DNA from 3 places in the Luteibacter sp. SVR4-7G genome. Region 2 is predicted to be linked to each of the others. Evidence: predicted binding sites of a transcription regulator. Region 2 holds the regulator's gene; each other region holds the start of a gene.

Region 1 (4,205 bases), on a different contig from region 2:
TTCTCGGCCAGCTGCTTCACTTCGTCGGCCACCACGGCGAACCCGCGCCCGGCTTCGCCGGCACGCGCGGCCTCGATCGCGGCGTTGAGCGCCACGAGGTTGGTCTGGTGGGCGATGTCCTGCACGGTGGCGGTGAGCTTGCGGATGGCCGTGAAGTATTCGGAGAACTTGGCGTGATTGCGGCTCATGCCAGAGAGGGCGCTGCGCAGGAGGCGCAGCTGGCCGTCGAGCTCGGCCGTCGTTGCCTGGCCCTGGTTGCCGGCGTCGGCCATGCCGGCGACCCCGGCGTGGGCCTGATCGAGCGCCGTCGAAATCCTGGCGCTGGCTTCCGTCAAACGCCCGGCGGTATCGCGCGCGCCTTCGACGGCGGTGCCGAGTTCGAGGAGGGTGCTGCCGAGCGCCTGGCTGGTGGCCAGCGCCATGCCCTGCTGCTCGATGGCCTGGATCGTCGTGGCCGCCACGGCACGCGGCTCCGCGGGCTTGAGCAGCGCGCCGAGCGCGCTGGCGGCGGCCGGATACTGCGCGGCCAACGTGCGGACACGCGCCGCGTCGCCGCTGGCGGCGGCATGGGCGAGGAGGCGGACGTGCTGGCTCCAGAGGAGGGTCATGATTTCGCTTTCGCTCTACGGATGGTCGGCTTGATAGATCGGTCGGAGCCAGCTTTTCTTGAGTCATGCAATCCACATGCCAGCCGTTGTAGGAGCGCGCCTTGCGCGCGACATCTTTTCGCCAGGAGCAGCAGGGCCTGCGGCTCACGGCCTCAAATGATGTCGCGCGCAGGCGCGCTCCTACAGAAACCGTGCATGCGGCCGATACGGGTCGCGACACTTCCAGAAATGCACGCAGCCCATGGCCCGACCGCTCCTCGATACCGTGGATACCTTCACCCGCCTGGCCGGCCACAACCGGGTGGCGATGCTGCTGTTCCGCCTGGGCGATCGCCAGGCCTTCGGCATCAACGTGTTCAAGGTGCGCGAAGTGCTGCGCCGGCCGCCGCTGGAGCGGATGCCGAGCATGCACGCGCTGGTCTCGGGCAGTTTCGACTACCGGGGCAATACCATTCCGGTAATCGACCTCGCCGCCGCCATGGGCTACCCGCCGCTGGCGAGCGTGGACACCGCGCACCTCATCGTCACCGAGTTCAATCGCTCGGTGCAGGGGTTCCTCGTCTCAGATGTGGATCGCATCGTGCATGTGGACGGCGCGCAGATGGCGGCACCGCCTTCGGCCCTGGGTTATGGAGCGCGGGTGAATGCGGTGACGCGGCTCGACGGCGAACTGCTCGCAATCGTCGACGTGGAGCAGGTGCTGGCCAGTGTCGATCCGCGGGCCGTGGAGGTTTCCGACCGCGTGCAGCAGGCGGCCCATGTGCAGCAGGCCGGCAACCGGCGGCTGCTGGTGGTGGATGACTCCATGGTGGCGCGCACCCAGCTGGTCGACCTGTTCCGCAAGCTGGACCTGGAATGCATCGTGGCGAAGGACGGCAGCGAGGGCCTCGACCTCCTCCGTACGCTGACGATGGGGCCTGCCGAAGACCGGGTAGCGCTCGTGGTTTCCGACATCGAGATGCCACTGATGGACGGTTACGCGCTTACCCGCGCCATCCGCGAAGACGCGCAGCTGCGCCATCTCAAGGTCCTGCTGCACAGCTCCCTGAGCGGCGTGTTCAATGAGGCGATGGTAGCCCGCGTCGGGGCGGACCGTTTCATCGCGAAGTTCCAGCCGGATGTGCTGGCGACCGCCGTCCTGGACCTCCTGCCAGCCTGATCCGGGTCCTCCCGCCAGCGGCAGAACAGTATGGGAGCCGATTCATCGGCGATGGGTGCTCGCGGCTAGCTTGCCCGCTGCCGCGGGATCGCCGGCATAGCCCGGCTCCCACAAGGTTCAAAGCCAGATCCCACAGGATGTGACGAACGGCGGTTCTCCGTCGTTTCGTGACCCGGAAGTGCGTCGGATTTCCGTCGCCTGGCTGCCGCGAACCGTCCGAGACCGCGCCACGGCGCCGTTTTATGCCCTCGCCGCAGCCATGGCACGCGAATTGCTCGAGCTCCCTTGCCAAGTCACGAGGGGGCAGCGCCCATGATCGACAAACCCGATGCGTTGTTCGGCGTCCATGCGCAGGCCCTCGGCCTGTGGCAGCGCCGTGCCGAGGTAATTTCCTCTAACCTCGCCAATGCCGACACTCCGGGCTTCCTCGCCCGCGACCTCGATTTCCGCAAGGCCATGCAGGCCGCCACCGGTGCGGTGGAAGGCAACGCGCTGCCGATGACTGCCACCGAGCCGGGCCACATCGGTGGCAACCCCGCGGTCGCCTTGGCCGATGCCGGCAAGCTCGCCTACCGGGCGGAAACCCAGCCGACGATGGACGGCAACACGGTCGACACCCAGGTCGAACAGGCCCAGTTCGCCGCGAACGCCATCCACTACCAGGCTTCGCTTGGCTTCATCAACGGCCAGATCCACACCATGCGCCTGGCCATCACCGGGTCCGCCTCATGAGCCTGCTCAGGATTTTCGACGTCGCCGGGTCCGGCATGGCCGCGCAGTCCGCCCGCCTCAACACCACCGCCAGCAACATGGCCAACGCCGACAGCCTCGCCAGCAGCGAAGCCGCGGCTTACCACGCGAAGCAGCCGCTCTTTTCCGCCGTGCAGCAGCAGGTCAACGGCGAAATGGAAAACGCCGGCGTGCGCACGCTGGGCGTCACGGAAAGCCAGGCGCCCATCCAGTCGCGCTACGAGCCTTCCAATCCGCTCGCGGACGCCAATGGCTACGTGTACTCGAGCAACGTCAATCCGGTCGACGAACTGGTCAACATGATCTCCGCGTCGCGCTCCTACCAGAACAACGTCGAAGTCATGAACAGCGCAAAGACGCTCATGCAGAAGACGCTGGACCTCGGCAAGTAAGGGCCCCATCCATGGCAGTCGACTCCGTAACCGGCAACCCCTCGCCACAGCAATCCTCGTCGAGCCAGCTGCAGCAGCAGACCTTGAGCCAGTCCGATTTCCTGAAGCTCATGGTCACGCAAATGACCAACCAGGACCCGACCAAGCCGATGGACTCCACGCAGATGGTGGCCCAGATGGCGCAGTTCTCGCAGGTGGCCGCCACCCAGGAACTGCAGCAGTCGTTCGATTCGCTCGCGACCAACCTCAGCGGCGACCAGTTCGTGCGCGCCGCATCGCTGGTCGGCCAGGAGGTGCTGGTGCCGTCCACGGCAGGCAAGCTCACCGACGGTACGCTCAACGGCGCCGTGAACGTCGGCAGTTCGGGCACCTACGTCAACGTGCAGGTCAAGGACCAGGCCGGCAACGTGGTCCGCACCATCGCTCTCGGCCAGCCCGACGCCGGCCTCGTCAAGTTCTCCTGGGACGGCAAGTCCGACGACGGCACGCAGTTGAACGACGGCGTTTACCAGATCTCCGCTACTTCCGGCGGAACCGCGATCGACACCTTCGTTCGCGGCAAGGTGGAAGGCGTGGGTGCCTCGGGCACCGACGGTACATACCTGCAGGTGGCCGGCTACGGCGGCGCCCTGCTCAGCCAGATCGCGCAAATCCTGTAAGTCCAGCGAGGAAACCCACCATGCCTTTCGAAATCGCCCTCAGCGGCATCAACGCGGCGTCTTCCGACCTGGAAGTCACCGCGAACAACATCGCCAACGTCAACACCGTAGGCTTCAAGGGCTCGCGCGCCGAGTTCTCTCAGGTCTATTCGGTGGCCGGCGAAAACCTTTCCGCCAACGCCGCGGGCAGTGGCGTGCGCCTGACCAACATCGCCCAGCAGTTCAGCGACGGCAACCTCACCCAGACCGGCAACTCGTACGACTTCGGCCTCAGCGGCGCGGGCTTCTTCACCATCCGCGACGGCGCCGGTTATTCGTATACGCGCGCCGGCAACTTCCATCCGGACGACGAAGGCAACATCGTCACGGCCACCGGACAGTTCGTGCAGGCCTATCCGCCGTCGGCGGCGGGCGGCTTCGACATCAGTGCGCTCACCGACCTCAAGATCACCAGCGGCTCCAGCCCGGCGAAGGCCAGCACCAAGGTCTCGCTCACCGCCAACCTCTCCGCCAGCGCCACGGCGCCGACCGGCGGCGCGTTCGATCCGGCCAACGACAAGACCTACAACTACCTGTCCACCTTCCAGTCCTACGACTCGCTGGGCGCCACGCATACCACCAACGTCTACTACGTGAA
Region 2 (4,205 bases):
ATCGTTCAGGGAACCTCTACAATGCAAGGCGTAGGCATGCGCGCCAATCTCGACACCAAGCACCTGGAGCTCCTCGATGCAGTCCACACCGTCTACCAGCCGCGCAAGCGCTAAGGCCGTCATTGCGGCGCTCGGCATGGCGCTCCTGGCGAGCACGTCCGTCTCGGCCAAGCAGTCCGATCGCGATCAACTGGCCGACGTCAAGTCGAAGTCGTTCGACGGCTCCCAGGGCCCACAGAACGGCCAGCCGGGCAAGGTCATCTGGACTACCAACGTGATACTCACGCAGGGCACGCTCAAGATCACGGGCACCAAGGCCACCGGCTTCCTCGACGCCGACAACCAGCTCACCCGCGTCATCGTCGACGGCAGCCCCGCCACCATCCACCAGCTGGACGACCAGGACCAGCCGATGGACGGCCAGGCGAGCAATATCGATTACAAGATCGACCAGGATTTCGCGGTGCTCACGGGCAACGCGAAGGTCAAACAGCCGGCGAAGGGCAGCGCCGAGGGCGACAAGCTCACCTACAACACCAAGGACAGCACGATGACGGGCGAGAGCACCGGCGGCGCCCCCGTGCACATGACCTTCCAGCCGAAGAACAAGCCGCCTGGCGCGCCCGCCACCCCCGCGAAACCGGCGAAGCCGGCGAACCAGGCGAACCCGGCCTCCGACACCAAGAAGCCCTGACCCGATGCTTTCAGCCCAAGGCCTGCAGAAGCGCTTTCGCGCGCGCCAGGTAGTCCGCGATTTCGCCTTTTCCATCCGTGAAGGCGAGGTGGTCGGCCTGCTCGGCCCCAACGGCGCCGGCAAGACCACCTGCTTCTACATGGTGGTGGGCCTGATCCAGGCCGACGCCGGCTCGATCAAGCTCGACCAGCAGGACATCACCGGCCTGCCAATGCATTCCCGCGCCAAACTCGGCATCGGATACCTCCCGCAGGAAGCCTCCGTGTTCCGCCGGCTCAGCGTGGCCGACAACATCCTGGCGGTGCTCGAACTGCGCGAGGGCATGAGCCAGAAACAACGCGAGGACGAACTGGAAAGCCTCCTCGACGAACTCAAGATCGCGCACATCGCCGAGCAGAAGGGCATCAGCCTTTCCGGCGGCGAGCGCCGTCGCGTCGAGATCGCGCGGGCGCTCGCGGCCCGGCCGCGCTACATGCTCCTCGACGAGCCGTTCGCGGGCGTCGATCCGATTTCCGTCGGCGAGATCCAGCGCATCGTCCGCCACCTCAAGGAACGCGGCATCGGCGTGCTGATCACGGACCATAACGTGCGCGAAACGCTCGGCATCTGCGACCGTGCGTACATCCTGAACGACGGCGAGGTGCTCTCGCGGGGCACGCCCCAGCATATCCTCGCCGACGAAAAGGTGCGCGAGGTGTACCTGGGCCGCGAATTCCGGATATGACGGACGGCTGGCCGGGCTAGCCCGCCCGGCCGCTGGTTTGGGTCACCGGTAGGGGTTAGGATGGTTCGGGAACCCCAAGCGTCGAAGGCATGAAACCCGGACTCCAGTTTCGCCTCCATCAGCAGCTCACGCTGACACCGCAGCTGCAACAGGCTATCCGCCTGCTGCAGTTGTCGCAGCTGGAGCTCGAGGCCGAACTCCGCCAGATCGCGGAAAGCAACCCGTTGCTCGAGTTCGCGGAAGATGCCGAATCCGATGCCGAGGGCGACACGCCGGACGAGAACGGCTACGACGCGGCCGAATTCCCCGCGCGCGACGAACCCCCGGCCAAGGCGCCCAAGGAAGACGAAGACTCCACCGCCTCCCCTGCCGAGGAACTCGTTCCCGAGTGGGACGACGACCGTTTCCAGGGCGATACCAGCGAATATACCGGCACGTCCTCGCGCGCCAGCGGCATGGACGAGGATGGCTTCGAGCCGCAGAACGCGGCGCCGGAGAGCCTCCAGCAGCACCTGGAATGGCAACTCAACCTGTCCCAGTTCTCGCCGCGAGAGCACGCCATCGCCACGGCGATCATCCACGCGCTGGACGAGGACGGTTACCTGCGCGATGGCGTCGCCGCCGTGGAAGCCGCCCTGCCCGCCGAATTGCAGGCGAAAACAGAGGAAGTCGAAGCCGTGCGCCAGCGCGTGCAGCGTTTCGATCCCACCGGGGTCGCCAGCCTGGACCTGCGCGATTGCCTGTTCTGCCAGCTTTCCCAGTTCTCGCTCGACACGCCGCATCGCGAACTCGCGATCCGCATCGTGAACGAGGACCTCGAGCTGCTGGCCCGCAACGACATCGCCAAGATCGCCCGCCGGCTCAAGGCTCCCGAAGAGCACGTGGCCTCGGCCGCCGCGCTGATCCGCAGCCTCGACCCGCGTCCCGGCGCCGCGCTGGACGCCACGCCCGTCGAATACGTGGCGCCGGACGTCTACGCACGGCGCGAGAACGGCCGTTGGCAGGTCAGCCTGAACCCCGACGCCCAGCCGCGGCTGGGTCTCAACCAGCATTATTGCAACCTGATCGCGCGTGCACGCGGCGACGACGCCACCTGGATGAAGGGACAGCTGCAGGAGGCCCGCTGGCTGCTGAAGAGCCTGCAATCGCGCGCCGAAACCCTGCAGAAGGTGGCCGACGTGATCGTCCGCCGGCAGAGCGCCTTCCTCGACTATGGCCCCGAGGCCATGCATCCGTTGGTTTTGCGTGAAGTTGCCGAGGAGGTGGGCATGCACGAATCGACCATTTCACGCGTGACCACGCGCAAGTACATGCACACGCCGCGGGGCACCTTCGAACTCAAGCACTTCTTTTCCAGCGGCGTGGCCACCGAGGACGGCGGCAGCGCCTCCGCCACGGCCATCCAGGCCATGCTGCGCAAGCTCATCACAGCGGAGGACGCCCGGCGCCCGCTCTCCGACCAGGCCCTGGCCGAGGAACTGCATCGACGCGGTATTCAGGTCGCCCGACGTACCGTTGCAAAGTACCGGGAGGCGATGCGCATCCCCAGCTCCAGTGAACGCGTGCGCGCCAACTGACGGCGCGAAGGAACCCCACCGGAGGTCCACGGTCCAAACAGTTCAAGCTTAGGAGCGACGCTCCGTCGCTCCGGTCTCGTCGCCGCGAGGCGGCACCCTCAGCAAGAAGGAGGCGTCAATGCAAATCCAGATCAGCGGCCAGCACATCCAGATCACCCCCGCCCTGCGCGAGCGCGTGGAGCAACAGATCGGTCGCTTCGAACGCCTTTTCGACAACATCACGGCCCTCAGCGTCGTCCTTTCCGTCGACAAGAACGAGCACAAGGCGGGCGGCACCCTGCATTGCTCCGGCACCCGGCTCCACGCCGACGGCATCGCTCGGCTGGACGACGACAACAAGAACGACACCCTCTACACCGCGATCGACGCCATGATCGCGAAGCTGGCCGACCAGCTCCGGAAGCATAAAGAAAAGGTCAAGGATCACCACAACAGCGAGGTCCGGGAGGCCCGCGCCGCCACCTGACCCCAGGCAGTCCGCCCGCCCTTGATGGCACAATAGGATCCAGGCCGGCACGCCCCCCGCGTTGCCGGCCTTTCCTTCCCAAGTCCCAAGGGACCCGAGCGTGGACCGGCTGACCGCCAGACAATTGTTCGACGGGGTACACGAGCGCATGGCCCTGCGCTGGGCCGCCGGCATGCGCGGCGAATCCCGCGTGCTCGAACCCAATGCCAAGCAGAGCCGGCGCCCGTCGCTGGTGGGCTACCTCAACGTGATCTACCCGAACAAGGTGCAGATCATCGGCACCGAGGAGCTGAACTACCTCGACGGCCTGGATTCGCGCCAGCGCTGGGAGGCCATCCACAAGATCGCCGCCTACCAGCCGGCCGCGCTCATCGTCACGAAGGACCAGTCGATCCCGCCCGACCTGCGCGAGGTGGCCGAGGAAACCGATACGCCGTTGTGGCAGAGCACGAAGCGCGGCCACGAACTGCTCACCTACCTGCAATACCACCTGGCGCGCACGCTCGCACCGCGGGTCACCTTGCACGGCGTGTTCCTGGAAGTGTTCTCGATCGGCGTGCTGATCACCGGCGAGCCGGGCTCGGGTAAGAGCGAGCTGGCCCTGGAACTGATCAGCCGCGGCCACCGCCTGGTGGCCGACGACGCCACCGAATTCACCCTCATCGCGCCCGACGTCATCGATGGCGCCTGCCCCGAACTGCTGCAGGACCTGCTCGAAGTGCGCGGCCTGGGCGTGCTGAACAT
Region 3 (4,205 bases), on a different contig from region 2:
AAGGACCACATGCGTTCGGCGCAGCGCTTCCGCCAGGTTTACTCGGCGTACCGCCAACAGCGCGACCTCATCGCCGTAGGCGCCTACCAGAAGGGCAGCGACCCGCGCACCGACGAGGCGATCGCGCTTTATCCGCGGCTGTCGGCCTTCCTCCAGCAGGAAACCGACGTGCCGGTGAGTCTTGAAGAGGCTGAAGCCGGCCTCGCTGAAGCCACCCAGGTGACCTGATGCCCTCGCGTGCTGACCGCCTGCAACCTGTCGTGGACCTCGCCGCCGAGAAGGCCGAGGACGCCACGCGTGCGCTCGCCACGCAGCAGCGCGCACTGGCCGACGCGGAGCGCCAGCTCGTCGAACTGCGCCGTTACCGCAACGAATATGCAGAGATGCCTGACGGGATCGGTGTCAGCGCGTTGCTCAACCGTCAGCAGTTCCTGCAGAAGATCGACCTGGCCATCGTCCAGCAGCTGACCGAGGTGCAGCGCCGCGAGCGCGCGCTCGAGCGCGCGCGGGGCGAATGGACGGACGCGCGCGGCCGCGCGAAGGCGCTGGATACCGTGACCTCGAAATACCGGGAGCAGGAACGCAGGACGCAGGATCGCCGCGAGCAGGAGCAGGCCGACGAGCGCTCGCAATATCGCCGTTCGCCGCGGAACGAAGACGGAGAGACCATCGCATGAACAACGCCACCATAGCCCTCAATGTTGTCCGTCCGCCCGCACCGCCGGTTCCGGCTCCTGCACAGGACGACGCACAGCCTTCGAAGCGGTTCGACGCCGCGCTGGACGCCGCGCACGCCGATGCGCGGGCGCCGCACGGCCAGCCCGAAAACGCCGCGAAGGACAAGGACGCGCCGCCGCCGGCAAAGGCCGAGGAGGCCAAGCCGACCGGCAAACAGGACGACAAGCCGGCGAAGAAGGACGACGAGTCCAACGATGGCACGTCGATCGCTACCACGATGCTCTCGCTGATCGGGGTGCCCCCGGGTGTGACGAACGCGGCCGCCAGGGCACTGGGCTCCGTGAAGGACGCTGGCGCCACCGGGGCGGTCGGCACCGCTGCCGCGGCCGGTACAGCGGCGTCGCTCGCCGGCATCCTTCCGGGTGCCGTGGCGATCGATGCCGATGCTGCGGCGGGCCTCAAGGACGCGGCTGCCGCATCCCCGGGCCTGACCCTGGGCGCATTGGCCGCGGGTGCCGTGGCGGGGCCCGCGGGCACGCCAGCGTCCTTCGCCACCTTGCTGGCGACCCAGGGCGAGGCGAAAGCGGTGAAGGACGACAGCTCGTCCATCGATGCAGCGAACGGGAGTCCCATGCCGTTCGCGCATGCGCAAGGCATCGGGCAGGGTGCGAACTCCGTCCTGCAACTGCAGGCGACCCAGCCCGCCACGTCCCCGCAGTTCGCCCAGGAACTGGGCGAGCAGATCGCGTGGATGGGCTCGGGCCAGGTGAAGGAAGTGCGGATCAAGCTGCATCCGGAAGAGCTCGGCAGCATGGATGTCCGGGTCAACCTCGACGGCGGCAAGGTAAACGTCGCCGTCATGGCCCAGCATCCCGCCGCGGTGCACGCCGTGCAGCAGACGCTCTCGCAGCTCGACAGCATGCTCGCCCACCATGGTCTCTCGCTCGGACAGACCGACGTAGGCCAGCGCCAGGCAGGGCAGGGCGCCGACGGTGGCAACGGCAGTGCGTCGGGAGAGTCCGGCGATGCCGGCTCGACCGGTGTCGAAACCCTCGCCACCTCGCGTGTCTCCCGAGGCCTCGTCGACGAGGTCGCGTAGTGTAGGAGCGCGCCTGCGCGCGACATCTTTCGCCCCGTTTCCCAATCTTGCGCGCCAGCTCCAGGGATATCGCGAAAAGATGTCGCGCGCAGGCGCGCTCCTACAGTCAAAGTTTCGACGTTTCGGGCTGGCACGACGATTGCACGTCACCTGTAAGCTCCACGCATCAACGCATTCGCAAGAGGTTTATCCCGCATGGCCGCAGCACCCAAAGAAGCCACCGAAGGCACTCCGAAGAAGAAAAAGAAGGGCAGCCTGCTGCTCATCGGCGCGCTGATCGTGCTCGTTGCCGGCGGCTTGGGCGGCTGGATGCTGATGAAGGGTGGCAAGTCCACGGCGGAAGGCGCGGCGGTGAAGTCGAAGCCGGCGATCTATCTCCAGCTCGATCCCGCCTTCGTCGTCAACTTCCAGGATGCGGCGGCGCTGCGCTTCCTCCAGGTCGGCGTGAACGTCATGTCCTATGACCCGGAAGCGATCGCCGCGGCGAAGGAAGCCGATCCCGAAATCCGCAACGCGCTGCTGATGCTGTTCTCCGCGCAGGACGTCAAGACCCTCTCCGACGTGAAGGGCAAGCAGAAGCTGCAAGCGGCCGCCCTGGCCGAGATCCAGCGCGTGCTGAAGGAAAAGATCGGCCGCCCGGGCGTCGACGCCGTCTATTTCACCAGCTTCATCATGCAGTGACGGGCGCGCGGCCATGAGCGACATCCTCACCCAGGAAGAAATCGATGCCCTGCTGGCCGGCGTGGAAGGCGGCGCGGTCGAGACCGAGGTCGAACTTCCGCCGCCCGGCGGCATCCAGGACTACGATTTCACCCAGCAGGACCGCATCGTCCGCGGGCGCCTGCCCACGCTGGAAATGGTCAACGACCGTTTCGCACGCTACTTCCGCGCGAACCTGTTCAACGTGCTGCGCAAGGCGTGCGAGGTGTCGGTCCTCGGCGTGAAGATGACCAAGTTCAACGAGTACGTGCACTCGCTGGCCGTGCCCAGCAACCTCAACCTCATCCGCATCAAGCCGCTGCGCGGCACCGCGCTGATGGTGTTCGAGCCGCGCCTGGTCTTCACCGTCATCGACAACTTCTTCGGCGGCGACGGCCGCTACCACGCGCGTATCGAGGGTCGCGATTTCACGCCCACCGAGAACCGCGTGATCCAGATCGTGCTGCAGGAAGCCTTCGGCGCCATGGCGGAAGCCTGGGCGCCCGTGCTGAAGATGAACTTCGAGTTCCTCAACTCGGAGATCAACCCGCAGTTCGCGAACATCGTGAGCCCCACCGAGACCGTGGTCGTGTCGCGGTTCCACATCGAGCTGGACGGCGGTGGCGGCGAAGTGCACCTGACGCTGCCGTATTCCATGGTGGAACCGATCCGCGAGCTGCTCGACGCCGGCGTGCAGAGTGACCGCGCCGAGCGCGACGAGCGCTGGATCCAGAACCTGCACGAGGAGATCCTCGATGCCGAGGTGGAGATCACCTCGATGCTGGCCGAGGCGAGGCTCACCATCGGCGACTTCCTGCACCTGCGCAAGGGCGATGTCATTCCCATCAGCCTGCCGGAAACGGCAACTGTCTTCGCCGAGGACGTGCCGATCTTCCGCGGCCGCATGGCCAATTCGAATGGCAACAAGGCCGTCCAGTTCGAATCCCTGCTGCGCCGTAGCGCGCCGCGGTCCACCCCGGTGCCCGTCCAGCCGATGACCGAGCCGGCCTGACGGCAACGGTATTGTAGGAGCGCGCACCGCGCGCGACATCTTTTCGCCTCAGTTCCGAAGCTTGCGCGCCAGCTCCAGGGTTCGGCCTCAAAACATGTCGCGCGCAGGCGCGCTCCTACGGCGGAGTTGGGGGTGTCCCGTCAATGACCCGTCGCGGTGACTAACTGCCGTCGAGCGTCAGGTTTCCGTCTGCCGTGCCGCGTCACCTTTTTGCACGTCCCGCCGAGCCGCTCGCAAGTGGCTGATGTGGCTTCAAAATCACATCGCCACGTTGTTCCGCCCCCATGGCACGCCGCTTGCTTTGAAGGCTTTGCACCCAGCACTGGCCTCTCGGAGCCGACATGAACGAAACCACCCTCGACGAACTGGAAGCCGGCAGCGACGCAGCCTTTGCGTCCTCCATCGGTCTCGGCAACGAGGTGAACCTGGACGTCATCCTCGACGTGCCGGTCACCATGGCCATGGAGGTCGGTCGCACGAAGATCAGCATCCGCAACCTGCTCCAGCTCAACCAGGGCTCGGTGGTCGAGCTCGACCGCGCCGCCGGCGAACCCCTCGACGTGTTCGTCAACGGCACCCTCGTCGCCCACGGCGAAGTGGTCGTCATCAACGAGAAGTTCGGTATCCGGCTGACCGATGTGATCAGCCCGGCTGAGCGCGTCCGCAAGCTGCGGTGATCCCGATGCGCCGTACCCTCGCCGCCCTGTCGGGCGGCCT

The links. The regulator sigma-54, encoded in region 2, starts transcription at its own class of promoters, with help from an activator protein. The targets are predictions, from matches to a motif close to TGGCACGNGCNTTGC.
Region 1: a site for sigma-54 is predicted at 2,028-2,042, ahead of flgB (flagellar basal body rod protein FlgB). Genes of this name have one in related genera too.
Region 3: a site for sigma-54 is predicted at 1,906-1,920, ahead of ACR9ZH_RS05590 (flagellar basal body-associated FliL family protein). Genes of this name have one in related genera too.

The regions. Positions count from the first base shown of each region.
Region 1 covers NZ_JBPGXO010000010.1:41,188-45,392, reverse strand. Annotated here, with positions in the region: gene ACR9ZH_RS05720 (methyl-accepting chemotaxis protein) at 1-608, opposite strand, end outside; gene ACR9ZH_RS05715 (chemotaxis protein) at 850-1,767, shown strand; gene flgB (flagellar basal body rod protein FlgB) at 2,080-2,499, shown strand; gene flgC (flagellar basal body rod protein FlgC) at 2,496-2,909, shown strand; gene ACR9ZH_RS05700 (flagellar hook assembly protein FlgD) at 2,921-3,568, shown strand; gene flgE (flagellar hook protein FlgE) at 3,589-4,205, shown strand, end outside.
Region 2 covers NZ_JBPGXO010000029.1:25,160-29,364, forward strand. Annotated here, with positions in the region: gene lptC (LPS export ABC transporter periplasmic protein LptC) at 1-114, shown strand, start outside; gene lptA (lipopolysaccharide transport periplasmic protein LptA) at 77-694, shown strand; gene lptB (LPS export ABC transporter ATP-binding protein) at 699-1,418, shown strand; gene ACR9ZH_RS12235 (RNA polymerase factor sigma-54) at 1,508-2,995, shown strand; gene hpf (ribosome hibernation-promoting factor, HPF/YfiA family) at 3,114-3,461, shown strand; gene hprK (HPr(Ser) kinase/phosphatase) at 3,562-4,205, shown strand, end outside.
Region 3 covers NZ_JBPGXO010000010.1:17,641-21,845, reverse strand. Annotated here, with positions in the region: gene fliI (flagellar protein export ATPase FliI) at 1-228, shown strand, start outside; gene fliJ (flagellar export protein FliJ) at 228-677, shown strand; gene ACR9ZH_RS05595 (flagellar hook-length control protein FliK) at 674-1,777, shown strand; gene ACR9ZH_RS05590 (flagellar basal body-associated FliL family protein) at 1,973-2,458, shown strand; gene fliM (flagellar motor switch protein FliM) at 2,472-3,488, shown strand; gene fliN (flagellar motor switch protein FliN) at 3,830-4,165, shown strand; gene fliO (flagellar biosynthetic protein FliO) at 4,171-4,205, shown strand, end outside.